DNA from 3 places in the Burkholderia sp. APQ4-4ca genome. Region 2 is predicted to be linked to each of the others. Evidence: riboswitches for the same ligand, from Rfam matches in the RefSeq annotation. Region 2 holds a riboswitch; each other region holds the start of a gene.
What was found. A riboswitch is a leader RNA that binds a small molecule or an ion and turns the genes downstream of it on or off. The one in region 2 is predicted to bind cobalamin.
Positions count from the first base shown of each region.

Region 1 (3,269 bases), on a different contig from region 2:
TCAGGTGCGAATTGATCCGGTACGACGCGCGCAGGCTCACCGTCAGGTACGACGCCAGATACTGCCGGTTGGCCGGATCGTCGAACGTCGAGCCGCCGTACAGCAGCGACGCGCCCGTGCTCAGCGCGTGCAGCTTCAGTTCGTCCCACGTGTGATCGACGTTCAGGCTGACCGTCTGGCGCGGCCGGCGGCTGAGCCACGTCTGGTTCGTTTCGTCCTGCGGATTCAGGATGCCGACCGCGACGCTGACCGGCGTCGAGCGGCCGATCGTTCCCTTGTACGACAGGTCGATGCCGCGAATGTGCGAACGGCCGATGTTCATCGGCGAGAACGTCGCCGGGTTGTATGCGATCAGGTTGTTGACGCGCGTGTCGTAGATCGCCGCGGTGAACGTGCCGTACGCCGTGTTCGCATCGAGCGCGGCCTCGACCGACGTGCTGCGTTCCGGGCTGAGGTTCGGATTGCCGTAGCCCGGGTAGTACAGGTCGTTGAAGGTCGGCAGGCGGAACGCATTGCCGTACGACATGCGCGCCGTATAGACCGGCGTGATCGCCCACGACAGCGCGGCATTGCCGGTGTTCACCGCTTGCCCGGCGATGATCTCGTGTCGGCCGGCGACGAACATCGTCACGCGGCCGAGCGTCGCCGACTGATGCAGCGAGAACGCGGAATCGTTGCGCGTCGGCACGCCGCCGGGAATGTCGACCGGCAGGAATGCCTGCTCGCGCGTGAAGTCGTACGCGAGCTTCGATTCGCCCGACAGCGGCAGGCCGAACAGGTGAAACCCGTGCTCCTGATGGGTCAGCGATGTCGACGTGCTGATCCGCTGCGAATTGATCTGGTCGGTCGCGAGGGCGGGGTTGTCGGCGTAGATGAACTGGCGGTCGTTCGCATAGCCGAACGACTGGTCGAACTGCGTATCGGGCGTGATGTCGAGATGGAACGCGACGCCGGTCGTCAGCTGGTGATCGAGTTCGCGATTGACGTAGCCGCTGTTGTCGTAGGACAGATCGGAGCGGTGGTACAGCGCGAACGTCGAGATCGACCAGTTGTCGCGCGCGTAGCCGAGCCGCGCGTCCAGATCCTGCGCGTGATACGGATTGCGGCCGTCTTCGTGGCCGTAGAAGAACGGCCGCGTCGCATCGATGCCGGTCGTGTTGTAGTCGTGCAGCCCGAGCGAATAAGTGAGCCCGCCGAGCGCGGCCAGCGGCCCGGTCGACGGCACCGTGCCCGACGTGCGGAACTGCGTGTCGAACGTCTTGTTCGAGCCGCCGCCGAACGACACGGTGGTCCGGTTCGGCTGGCTGGCGGCGCGGCGCGTGAAGAGTTGCACGACGCCGCCCATCGCGTTGTTGCCGAACGACGCGGCGGCCGGGCCGGAGATCACCTCGACGCGCTCGAACGCTTCGGTCGGCAGGTCCGCCCACGGCGCGATGCCGGTGGTCGGCGAGCCGATCCGGATGCCGTCGATGAACACGGCGACCTGGCTCGCCGACGAACCGCGGATGCTGACCGACGCGGACGAGCCCGGCCCGCCGTTCTGCGTGACGGTCACGCCCGGCAGCGTCGCGAGCGCCTGCGTGATGCTCGGGTCGGCGGGTGACAGCCGGTCGAGATCCTCGCGCGTGAGCACCTGCGTCGACGCGTAACGGCGGTCGAACGATTCGGGCAGGTGCCGCGTGTCGGTCACGCTGATCGTCGGCAGGTCGGCGCCTTCCGCAGGCCCGGCGGGCTGCGCGAGCGTCGTGTCGCCGGCGGCATGGGCGAGCGGGGAAAGCAGCGCGGTGGCGGCGGACGTGGCGAGCAGGTGACGAACGTTCATGAGGCGGCGGAACAAAGTGTGTGACGTGTACGGCGATCGCGGGCGGAGAGCGGGCAGGTTGGGGGTGCCGACGGCGCGTCGGTGCGACGCTTCCGGTCGGGAAGCGGATTCGGGAACGATGGACATCTGATGGATCCTGAGGTCGGGTCGTCCATGCAACGGGCGACCGCCGGGGGCGGTGCCAGGCGCATCGGGACACCCCGCCCGGTGCGGCTGCGTGGACCTCGGGTCGATGGCAGGTCTCCTGGCTCGCGGGTCGTCATCCGTGCAGGCCTTCCCGGTTTCCCAGTGGCATGCGGTGGCACGGATTCGCCGCTCACAGTTGCGGGGGCAGCCGCAGATTCGGGGCGTTGCCCCTGCTGCGTTCCCTTTTGATCCCGTCTCCGGGAACCATCAGCGCGCAAGGGTAATGGCGTGCGCTCGGGCACGTCAATCGTCCGGCCGCGCGCGGATGCGAAAAAACGTCATTGCCCGGCGGCGGCTTTCCAAATCCTTTCGTTCGAGGTGGGCGGGCAGCGTTTCATGTCCGAGGAAACGGCCGGATTCACACGCATGCCGCCGCGCCGGAACTAGCCGCCGTCGTTCCGTCGCTCTTAGGGCCAACGGCGGGCGCGTGCCGTTATCGATGCGCGCCGCGTCGCTCAGGCCGGCGCCGACACCAGCGCGCAGAAGTTCTCGAGATCGACGTTGCCGCCGCTGATCACCACGCCGACGCGCTTGCCCTGCAGCGCATCCTTCATCCGGCGCACGGCGGCGAACGACAGGCAGCCGGTCGGCTCGACGACGATTTTCATGCGCGTGGCGAAGAAGCGCATGCAGTCGACGAGTTCCGCGTCCGTCGCGGTGAGGATGTCGTCGACGTCGCGGCGCAGGATCGGGAACGTCAGGTTGCCGAGGTGCTGCGTCTGCGCGCCGTCGGCGATCGTGCGCGGCGTGTCGATATGTACGATCGTGCCGGACCGGAACGATTGCTGCGCATCGTTGCCGGCTTCGGGCTCGACGCCGTACAGCTTCGCATGCGGCGACAGCGCACGCGTGGCGAGCGCGGTGCCCGACAGCAGCCCGCCGCCGCCGAGCGGCGTGAACACCGCGTCGAGCGGGCCGACTTCGTCGAACAGTTCCTTGGCCGCGGTGCCCTGGCCGGCGATCACGTCCGGGTGGTCGTAGGGCGGCACCAGCGTGAGTCCGTGCTTCTCCGCGAGATCGTGCCCGATCTGCTCGCGATCCTCGGTGTAGCGGTCGTAGGTCACGACGTTGCCGCCGTAGCCGCGCGTCGCGGCCATCTTCGCGGCCGGCGCGTCCTGCGGCATCACGATCGTCGCGGGAATGCCGAGGATGCGTGCCGACAGCGCGATTGCCTGCGCATGGTTGCCCGACGAGAACGCGACGACGCCGTGGCGTCGCTGTTGCGCGTTGAAGCGCGACAGCGCGTTGAACGCGCCGCGGA
Region 1 is NZ_JBYQCG010000072.1:331,098-334,366, forward strand. Features, by position in the region: gene AC3IFE_RS07540 (TonB-dependent receptor domain-containing protein) at 1-1,822, opposite strand, end outside; cobalamin riboswitch at 2,040-2,232, opposite strand; gene AC3IFE_RS07545 (threo-3-hydroxy-L-aspartate ammonia-lyase) at 2,464-3,269, opposite strand, start outside.
Region 1: linked by a shared signal. The riboswitch ahead of AC3IFE_RS07540 (TonB-dependent receptor domain-containing protein) and the one ahead of AC3IFE_RS04065 (CbtB domain-containing protein) in region 2 are both predicted to bind cobalamin.

Region 2 (3,269 bases):
GCGATTCGGCGGGCGTGACGGCCTTGTTCAGCGCATACGCGGTGGGCACCGTGCCGATCAGGATCAACATGATGAGGCCCATCCCTTTCTGCCCGTCGTTCGACCCGTGTGCGAACGACACGCCGGTGCAGGTGAGGATCAGCAGGCAGCGAATCCAGAACGGCGGCGGCTGGTCCTTCGGCGGTTCCTTGTACAGCTCGGGAATTCGCACGACGGCCTTCAGCACGAGCAGCAGCAGCGACGCACACAGGAAGCCGACGATCGGCGAGAACAGCAGCGACTTGCCGACGCCGAGCGCCTGACCCCAGTCGACGCCGCTCGTGCCGGATGGCCCGTGCATCAGCTGGTTCATCAGCCCGACGCCGATGATCGACCCGATCAGCGTATGCGAGCTCGACGACGGCAACCCGAAATACCAGGTCGCGAGGTTCCAGACGATCGCGGCGATCAGCAGCGCGAACACCATCGCGAAGCCCGAGCCGCTGCCGACCTGCAGGATCAGCTCGACCGGCAGCAACTGCAGGATGCCGAACGCGACGGCACCGCTCGAGACCATCACGCCGAGGAAGTTCCACATGCCCGACCAGATCACCGCGACGTTCGGCGTCAGCGAGTGCGTATAGATCACGGTCGCGACCGCATTCGCGGTGTCGTGGAAGCCGTTGACGAATTCGAAGCCGAGCGCGATCAGCAGCGCGGCGCCGAGCAGCAGGTACGGGAACAGCGTCCCTTCGCGGACCGGCGCCAGATCGTCGACCAGGTGCGTGGCGATATAGACAGCGCCGAGCACGAGCACCAGCACGAACGCGGCATAGCCGATCTGCCGGGTGCGTGCGACGGAGCCCGGATTGTTCGGGGCGGATGAAGCAGGTTGATTCATGACGGCATCTCGTGAGGGAACCGCGTCCGATCCTAGCTGCGGCTAGCAGTCAGTTTGATGACAGTCGGGACGACGAACGGCGTGTCTTACAGGGATGTAAGGCGAGCGGCTGCCTGCGAAGCGCGGGGCTCGCATCGTCGGCTCACATAGTGAACACGACAGCGGTTTACGCGCGGGTATTGCGCACGTCGTCGGCCGTCGCGGCCAACGTCCAGCCGCCCGGCGACGCGACGAACGTCGTGCGCGACAGCGGCGCGACGTCGAGACGCGCGGCCGCTTCGAGGCTCATCCGCCGCACATGCGCGATGGCCGCGCGGACGATCGGCGCATGCGTGATCGCGACGACGTCGCGATCACGCGGCAATCCGTCCAACCATGTGCCGACCCGATGCGCGGCGGCGTCGAACGATTCGCCGCGATGCGGCGACGCGGACGGCGTGCCGATCCACACGGCCAGTTCGTCGGGCACGTCGCGCGCGAGATCGTGCAGCCGTTTGCCGCGCCAGTTGCCGTAGTCGATGTCGCGCAGCGCGGCGTCGATGTCGGCGTGCAGCCCGAGCGCCTCGGCGGTCTGCGTTGCGCAGCGTGCCGGGCTGCACAGCACGCGCGAGCCGGCAACGCCCGTCCACCGGCCGCGCAGCGCGGCGGCTTCGGCGAGGCCGTGCGCGTCGAGCGGGTCATCGTCGGGAAACGTGCCGGTGCGCATCGCGCGGGTCGATGCGTGTGCGATCAGGCAGAGCGAGGCAGGCATGGTCATGTCGGTGTCGGATGATCCGGAGCGGGGCGCGCCGACCCGTGTGTCATCGCTTCAATACGCGAACGTTCGCGCGTACAATTCGCCCGATACGAAGCGTGGAAGCCGGTGCAATTCCGGCGCGGTCGCGCCACTGTAACCGGGGAATCGACGATCCCGGAAGCCAGACCTGCCTTCGTACCCATCCATCATTTGTCGGGGCGCGATTCCCCTGAGGTGCATCCATGAGCGAAGCAGTGCTGAAGCCGGCGGTCGTGCCGGCACCCATCCCCGTCCGCGAGCTGTTGCCCTGGGCCGTGTTCGTCGGCCTGATCCTGCTGCTCGCCCTGTATTTCGTCGGGGCGGAACAGGGCGCGACGTCGCTCGTGCCGGGCATGGTCGTACACGAATTCGTCCACGACGGCCGCCATCTGCTCGGCTTTCCCTGCCACTGACGCGGAGCCTACGATGGTCGGAAAGCTGCTCATGCGCGGGATGCTCGCAGGCATCGCCGCAGGCCTCCTCACGTTCGGTTTCGCCAGGATCGTCGGCGAACCGCAAGTCGATCAGGCGATCTCCCTCGAAGAAAAAAACGCCGCCGCGCAAGGCGAGGCGCCGGAACCCGAGCTGGTCAGCCGCCACACGCAGGCCGGCCTCGGGCTGCTGACGGGCGTCGTGACCTACGGCGCGGCATTCGGCGGGCTGTTCTCGCTGGTCTTCGCGTATGCGTACGGGCGCGGCAGCCGCCTGCCGGCACGGCCGCTGGCCGCGTGGCTCGCGCTGGCGGCGTTCGTCGCGCTCGTGATCGTGCCGAACCTCAAGTACCCGGCCAATCCGCCGTCGGTCGGCGACCCCGACACGATCGGCTATCGCACGGGTCTGTTCTTCCTGATGATCGCGATTTCGGTTGCGACGATGGTGTTCTCGGTCGGTGTGCGCCGCCATCTGCTGGCGAAGCTCGGCCAGTGGAACGCGTCGATCGTCGCCGGGCTCGTGTTCGTCGCGATCATCGCGGCCGTGCAGATCGGGCTGCCGTCGGTCAGCGAGCTGCCGGCCGATTTCCCGGCGGCCTTGCTGTGGAAGTTTCGCGTCGCGGCCATCGGCATGCAGGTGATCATGTGGACGACGATCGGCCTGCTGTTCGGCGCATGGGTCGAGCGCGCCGAACGCGCCGGCATGCGCGCCGCCTGACGCGCGGGGCAACCGGGCGCGCCTAGCGCAGCATGCGCGGCGCGCTCCACGTCGATTCGCGCGCCAGCGCGACGAACGCGGCCAGATAGTCGATCGCTGCGTCCGCTTCGCGGATGCCGAGGAAGATCTGCTTCGCGATGCCCTGCTTGCCGAGCTTGACCGGCACGACGGGCATCCGGTCCGCGTACTCGTCGGCGAGCCATCGCGGCAGCGCGGCCACCCCGCGCCCGCTCGCCACCATCTGCAGCATGATGTCGGTCGTCTCGATCGACTTGTGCCGCCTCGGCACGATGCCGGCTGGCGTCAGGAACTGGTTGTAGATGTCGAGCCGATCGGTTTCGACCGGGTACGTGATCAGGATCTCGTCGGTCAGTTGCTCGGGCGTCACGTAGTCGGCATTCGCGAACCGGTGCGAATCCGCGACCACCAGCACCTGTTCGTAGTCGAACACGGGATCGAAGCGCA
Region 2 is NZ_JBYQCG010000063.1:4,963-8,231, forward strand. Features, by position in the region: gene AC3IFE_RS04055 (inorganic phosphate transporter) at 1-880, opposite strand, end outside; gene AC3IFE_RS04060 (histidine phosphatase family protein) at 1,047-1,637, opposite strand; cobalamin riboswitch at 1,687-1,825, shown strand; gene AC3IFE_RS04065 (CbtB domain-containing protein) at 1,859-2,068, shown strand; gene AC3IFE_RS04070 (CbtA family protein) at 2,082-2,804, shown strand; gene AC3IFE_RS04075 (LysR family transcriptional regulator) at 2,827-3,269, opposite strand, start outside.

Region 3 (3,269 bases), on a different contig from region 2:
GATCCGCCGCTCGAGCGGGCCGCCCAGATGTTCGAATACGCTGATGCGCGTCGGCCCGAAGCCGCGGGCGGCGAGTTCGGCGGCGACCGCGGCCGGCGTGCGGCCGTCGGCGCTCAACACGAACAGGCGCCGGCCCGGCAGCAGGTGGCGGGCCAGCGTCGCGAGCGGACGCCCAACGAGCGAGACCGCACCGACGTCCTGCAGCGCCCAGCCCAGGCGTGCGGCCGCGAGCGACAGCGACGACGGCGCCGGCAGGACGCGCCATTCGTCCGGGGAAAGCTCGCGGGCGAGCGTCGCGCCAACGCCGAACAGCATCGGGTCGCCGCTCGCGAGCACGCACACGGGCGCGCCGCGGCGCGCGAGCAGCCCCGACAGGTCGAACGGCGACGGCCATGCTTCGCGCGCGGCGCGCAGCCGCGCGGGCAGCATGTCGAGATGCCGTTTCGCGCCAACCACATGCGTCGCGTCGAGCAACGCGCGCCGCGCGTGGCGCCCGAGCCCCGCGTAACCGTCGTCGCCGATGCCCACTACCGTCAGCCACGCCGTCATGCACCCTTCCCCATCGTTCGATTTCATACCGTGTGTAGCGATGCGCAGCCGCCGAGCTGCCGCGCATCGATCCGTTTCCGTGCCGCGGCATTGGCGCCACGGACGATGCCGCCACGCTCCTGGTCAGCCGCGCGGCGTGCCGCCGATCCACATCACCATCGCCAGATACAGTCCGGCGATCGCCGCGACCAGCAGCCAGCCGAGCAGTAGCCATGCGAGCGGTCGCACGCCGCCTTTCCTGAACAGGTAGGTTCCACCTGCCGCGATCGGCGCCGCGAGGCCGGCGAGCCCGACATTCTTCGGCCATTCGGCGGACGGCGCAAACGGAATCAGCATGCCCGCGAGCATCATCCATGCGGGGAGGCCCAGCAAGGCCAGTGCGATTCCGATGCCGAACAGCTCCGTCCTGCCGAGTTTCATCATCGCGGATACCGGCGTCGCGCCGATCGAATGTCGAGCCGCCAATCGTACCATCCGCGCAACCGCACGCCGGTCGTCACAGCCATGCTGCGACACCGTTGCAGCGCACACCGCCGATGCAGGATCGCCGCGAAAATCGGGTATCCTACGGCCGTTCGTTCGCCGGTGCCCTTCGGGGCCGAAGAGGGAACACAGGGCGCACCGCGCGCCGCTGTGGCTGCCCCCGCAACTGTAGACAGCGAGCCGATCTCCCCCTCATGCCACTGGTTTCACCGGGAAGGCCGGGAGGAGGCGCCGACCTGTCAGCCAGGAGACCTGCCGGCCAGAAAGTGCGTGCGTGCCAGTCGGCGTCGGGCGGGGTGTACCGATGCGTTGGCCGCGGCGCCACACTGTTCCGGTATCCCGTTGAGTTCCGCCCCCGATTCGATTCCTGCGTCGCCCGTCGTGCGCCCGTCGGCTTGCCCGGGGCTCGTGCGCGTGGTCGCGGCCGCCGACGGCGGGCTGTGCCGGATCAAGTTGCCGGGCGGCCGGCTCGACGCGCGCCAGGCGCGCGCGATCGCCGCCGCCGCGCGCCGGTACGGCTCCGGCGAGATCGATGCGACCAATCGCGCGAATCTCCAGTTGCGCGGCATTCGCGACGGCGCGGCCGATGCGCTCGCGCGCGCGCTGCTCGATGCGGGGCTCGGCCCGCGTACGAGCGCCGACAATACCGCCGTCGATGCGGCCGCGCTCGCGGCGAGCGACGACGTCCGCAACGTGTTGCTCAGCCCGCTCGCCGGGCACGACCCGGCCGCGCTCGTCGATAGCCGTGCGCTCGCCGTGCCGCTGCTCGACATGCTCGCGAGCGAGCCGCGCCGCGGCGAACTGTCGCCGAAATTCTCGATCCAGCTCGACGGCGGCGAAGCGGTCGCGGCGCTCGATCATCCGCACGACATCTGGCTCGCCGCGTGGCGTCGCGGCGACGGCGCGGTACGTCTCGCGGCGGGGCTGGCCGGCTGTCCGCCGGTGGCGCACCACGACCGGCCCGCGTCGGTCGACGTGTCGATCGATCAAGGCGTCGCACTGGTTCGCGCGCTGTTGCTCGCGTTCCTCGATCTCGCGCCGGCCGACGTCGCGCGGATGCGCGCGCTGCTGTCGACGTGCGGCGAACCCGCCCTGCTCGAGCGCGCGCAACGCTACCTGCCCTTCCCGCTCGCGGCCGATCCGACGCTCGCCGGCTGGCGACGCACGCGTGCCGACCCCGCGTCGCGTTTCGGCGCATACCCGTCGCGCGACGCGGCGCGCTGCAGCGTCGGCGCGCAATTCGCGCTCGGGCGGCTCGACGCGGCGCAACTGGAGCGGCTCGCCGCGCTGGCCGAAGCCGACGGCGACGGCACGCTGTCGATGACGCCGTGGCAAGGGGTGTTCATGCACGGCGTGCCGAACGAGCGTGCGGCGGCGACGCGCGAAGCCCTCGCGTCGCTCGGCCTCGTGTGCGCGGCGTCCGACCCGCTGGCGACCCTCGTTGCCTGCACCGGCAGCGCGGGCTGCGCGAAAGCGCGCGCCGACACGAAACACGACGCGCGCGTGCTTGCCGCGCGCATCGGCCATCCGCTCGACGTGCATCTGACCGGTTGCGAACGCCACTGCGCGCTGCCGCACGCTGCCACGCATACGCTCGTCGCGGTGGCGCCCCAACACTACGACCTTTATCGGCGCGACGCGGCCGCGGGCCTCGGCGCCCCGCTCGCGCGCCGTCTGACGATTGACCAGGCCGCGGTCCGACTCATGGACGCGCGGCGCAGCCAGGACACCACCGATGCTTGACTACATTCGCGACGGGCAGGAAATCTACCGCCAGTCGTTCGCGACGATCCGCGCCGAGGCCGACCTGTCGCAGGTGCCGCCCGATCTCGAGAAACTCGCGGTACGCGTGATCCACGCGAGCGGGATGGTCGACGTCGTGTACGACCTGCGTTTTTCCGTCGGCGCCGGCACGGCCGGCCGCGCGGCGCTCGCGGCCGGCGCGCCGATCCTGTGCGACGCGAGAATGGTCGCCGAAGGCATCACGCGCGCGCGGCTGCCCGCGGCCAACCGCGTGATCTGCACGCTCGGCGAGCCGGAGGTGCCCGACCTCGCGCAACGCGTCGGCAACACGCGTTCGGCCGCCGCGCTCGAACTGTGGCGTCCGCATCTCGCGGGCAGCGTCGTCGTGATCGGCAACGCGCCGACCGCGCTGTTCCACCTGCTCGACATGATCGATGCCGGCGCGCCGCGCCCCGCGCTGATCCTCGGTTTCCCGGTCGGCTTCATCGGCGCGG
Region 3 is NZ_JBYQCG010000059.1:207,918-211,186, reverse strand. Features, by position in the region: gene cbiE (precorrin-6y C5,15-methyltransferase (decarboxylating) subunit CbiE) at 1-549, opposite strand, end outside; gene AC3IFE_RS02755 (hypothetical protein) at 673-1,014, opposite strand; cobalamin riboswitch at 1,116-1,306, shown strand; gene cobG (precorrin-3B synthase) at 1,414-2,775, shown strand; gene AC3IFE_RS02745 (precorrin-8X methylmutase) at 2,768-3,269, shown strand, end outside.
Region 3: linked by a shared signal. The riboswitch ahead of cobG (precorrin-3B synthase) and the one ahead of AC3IFE_RS04065 (CbtB domain-containing protein) in region 2 are both predicted to bind cobalamin.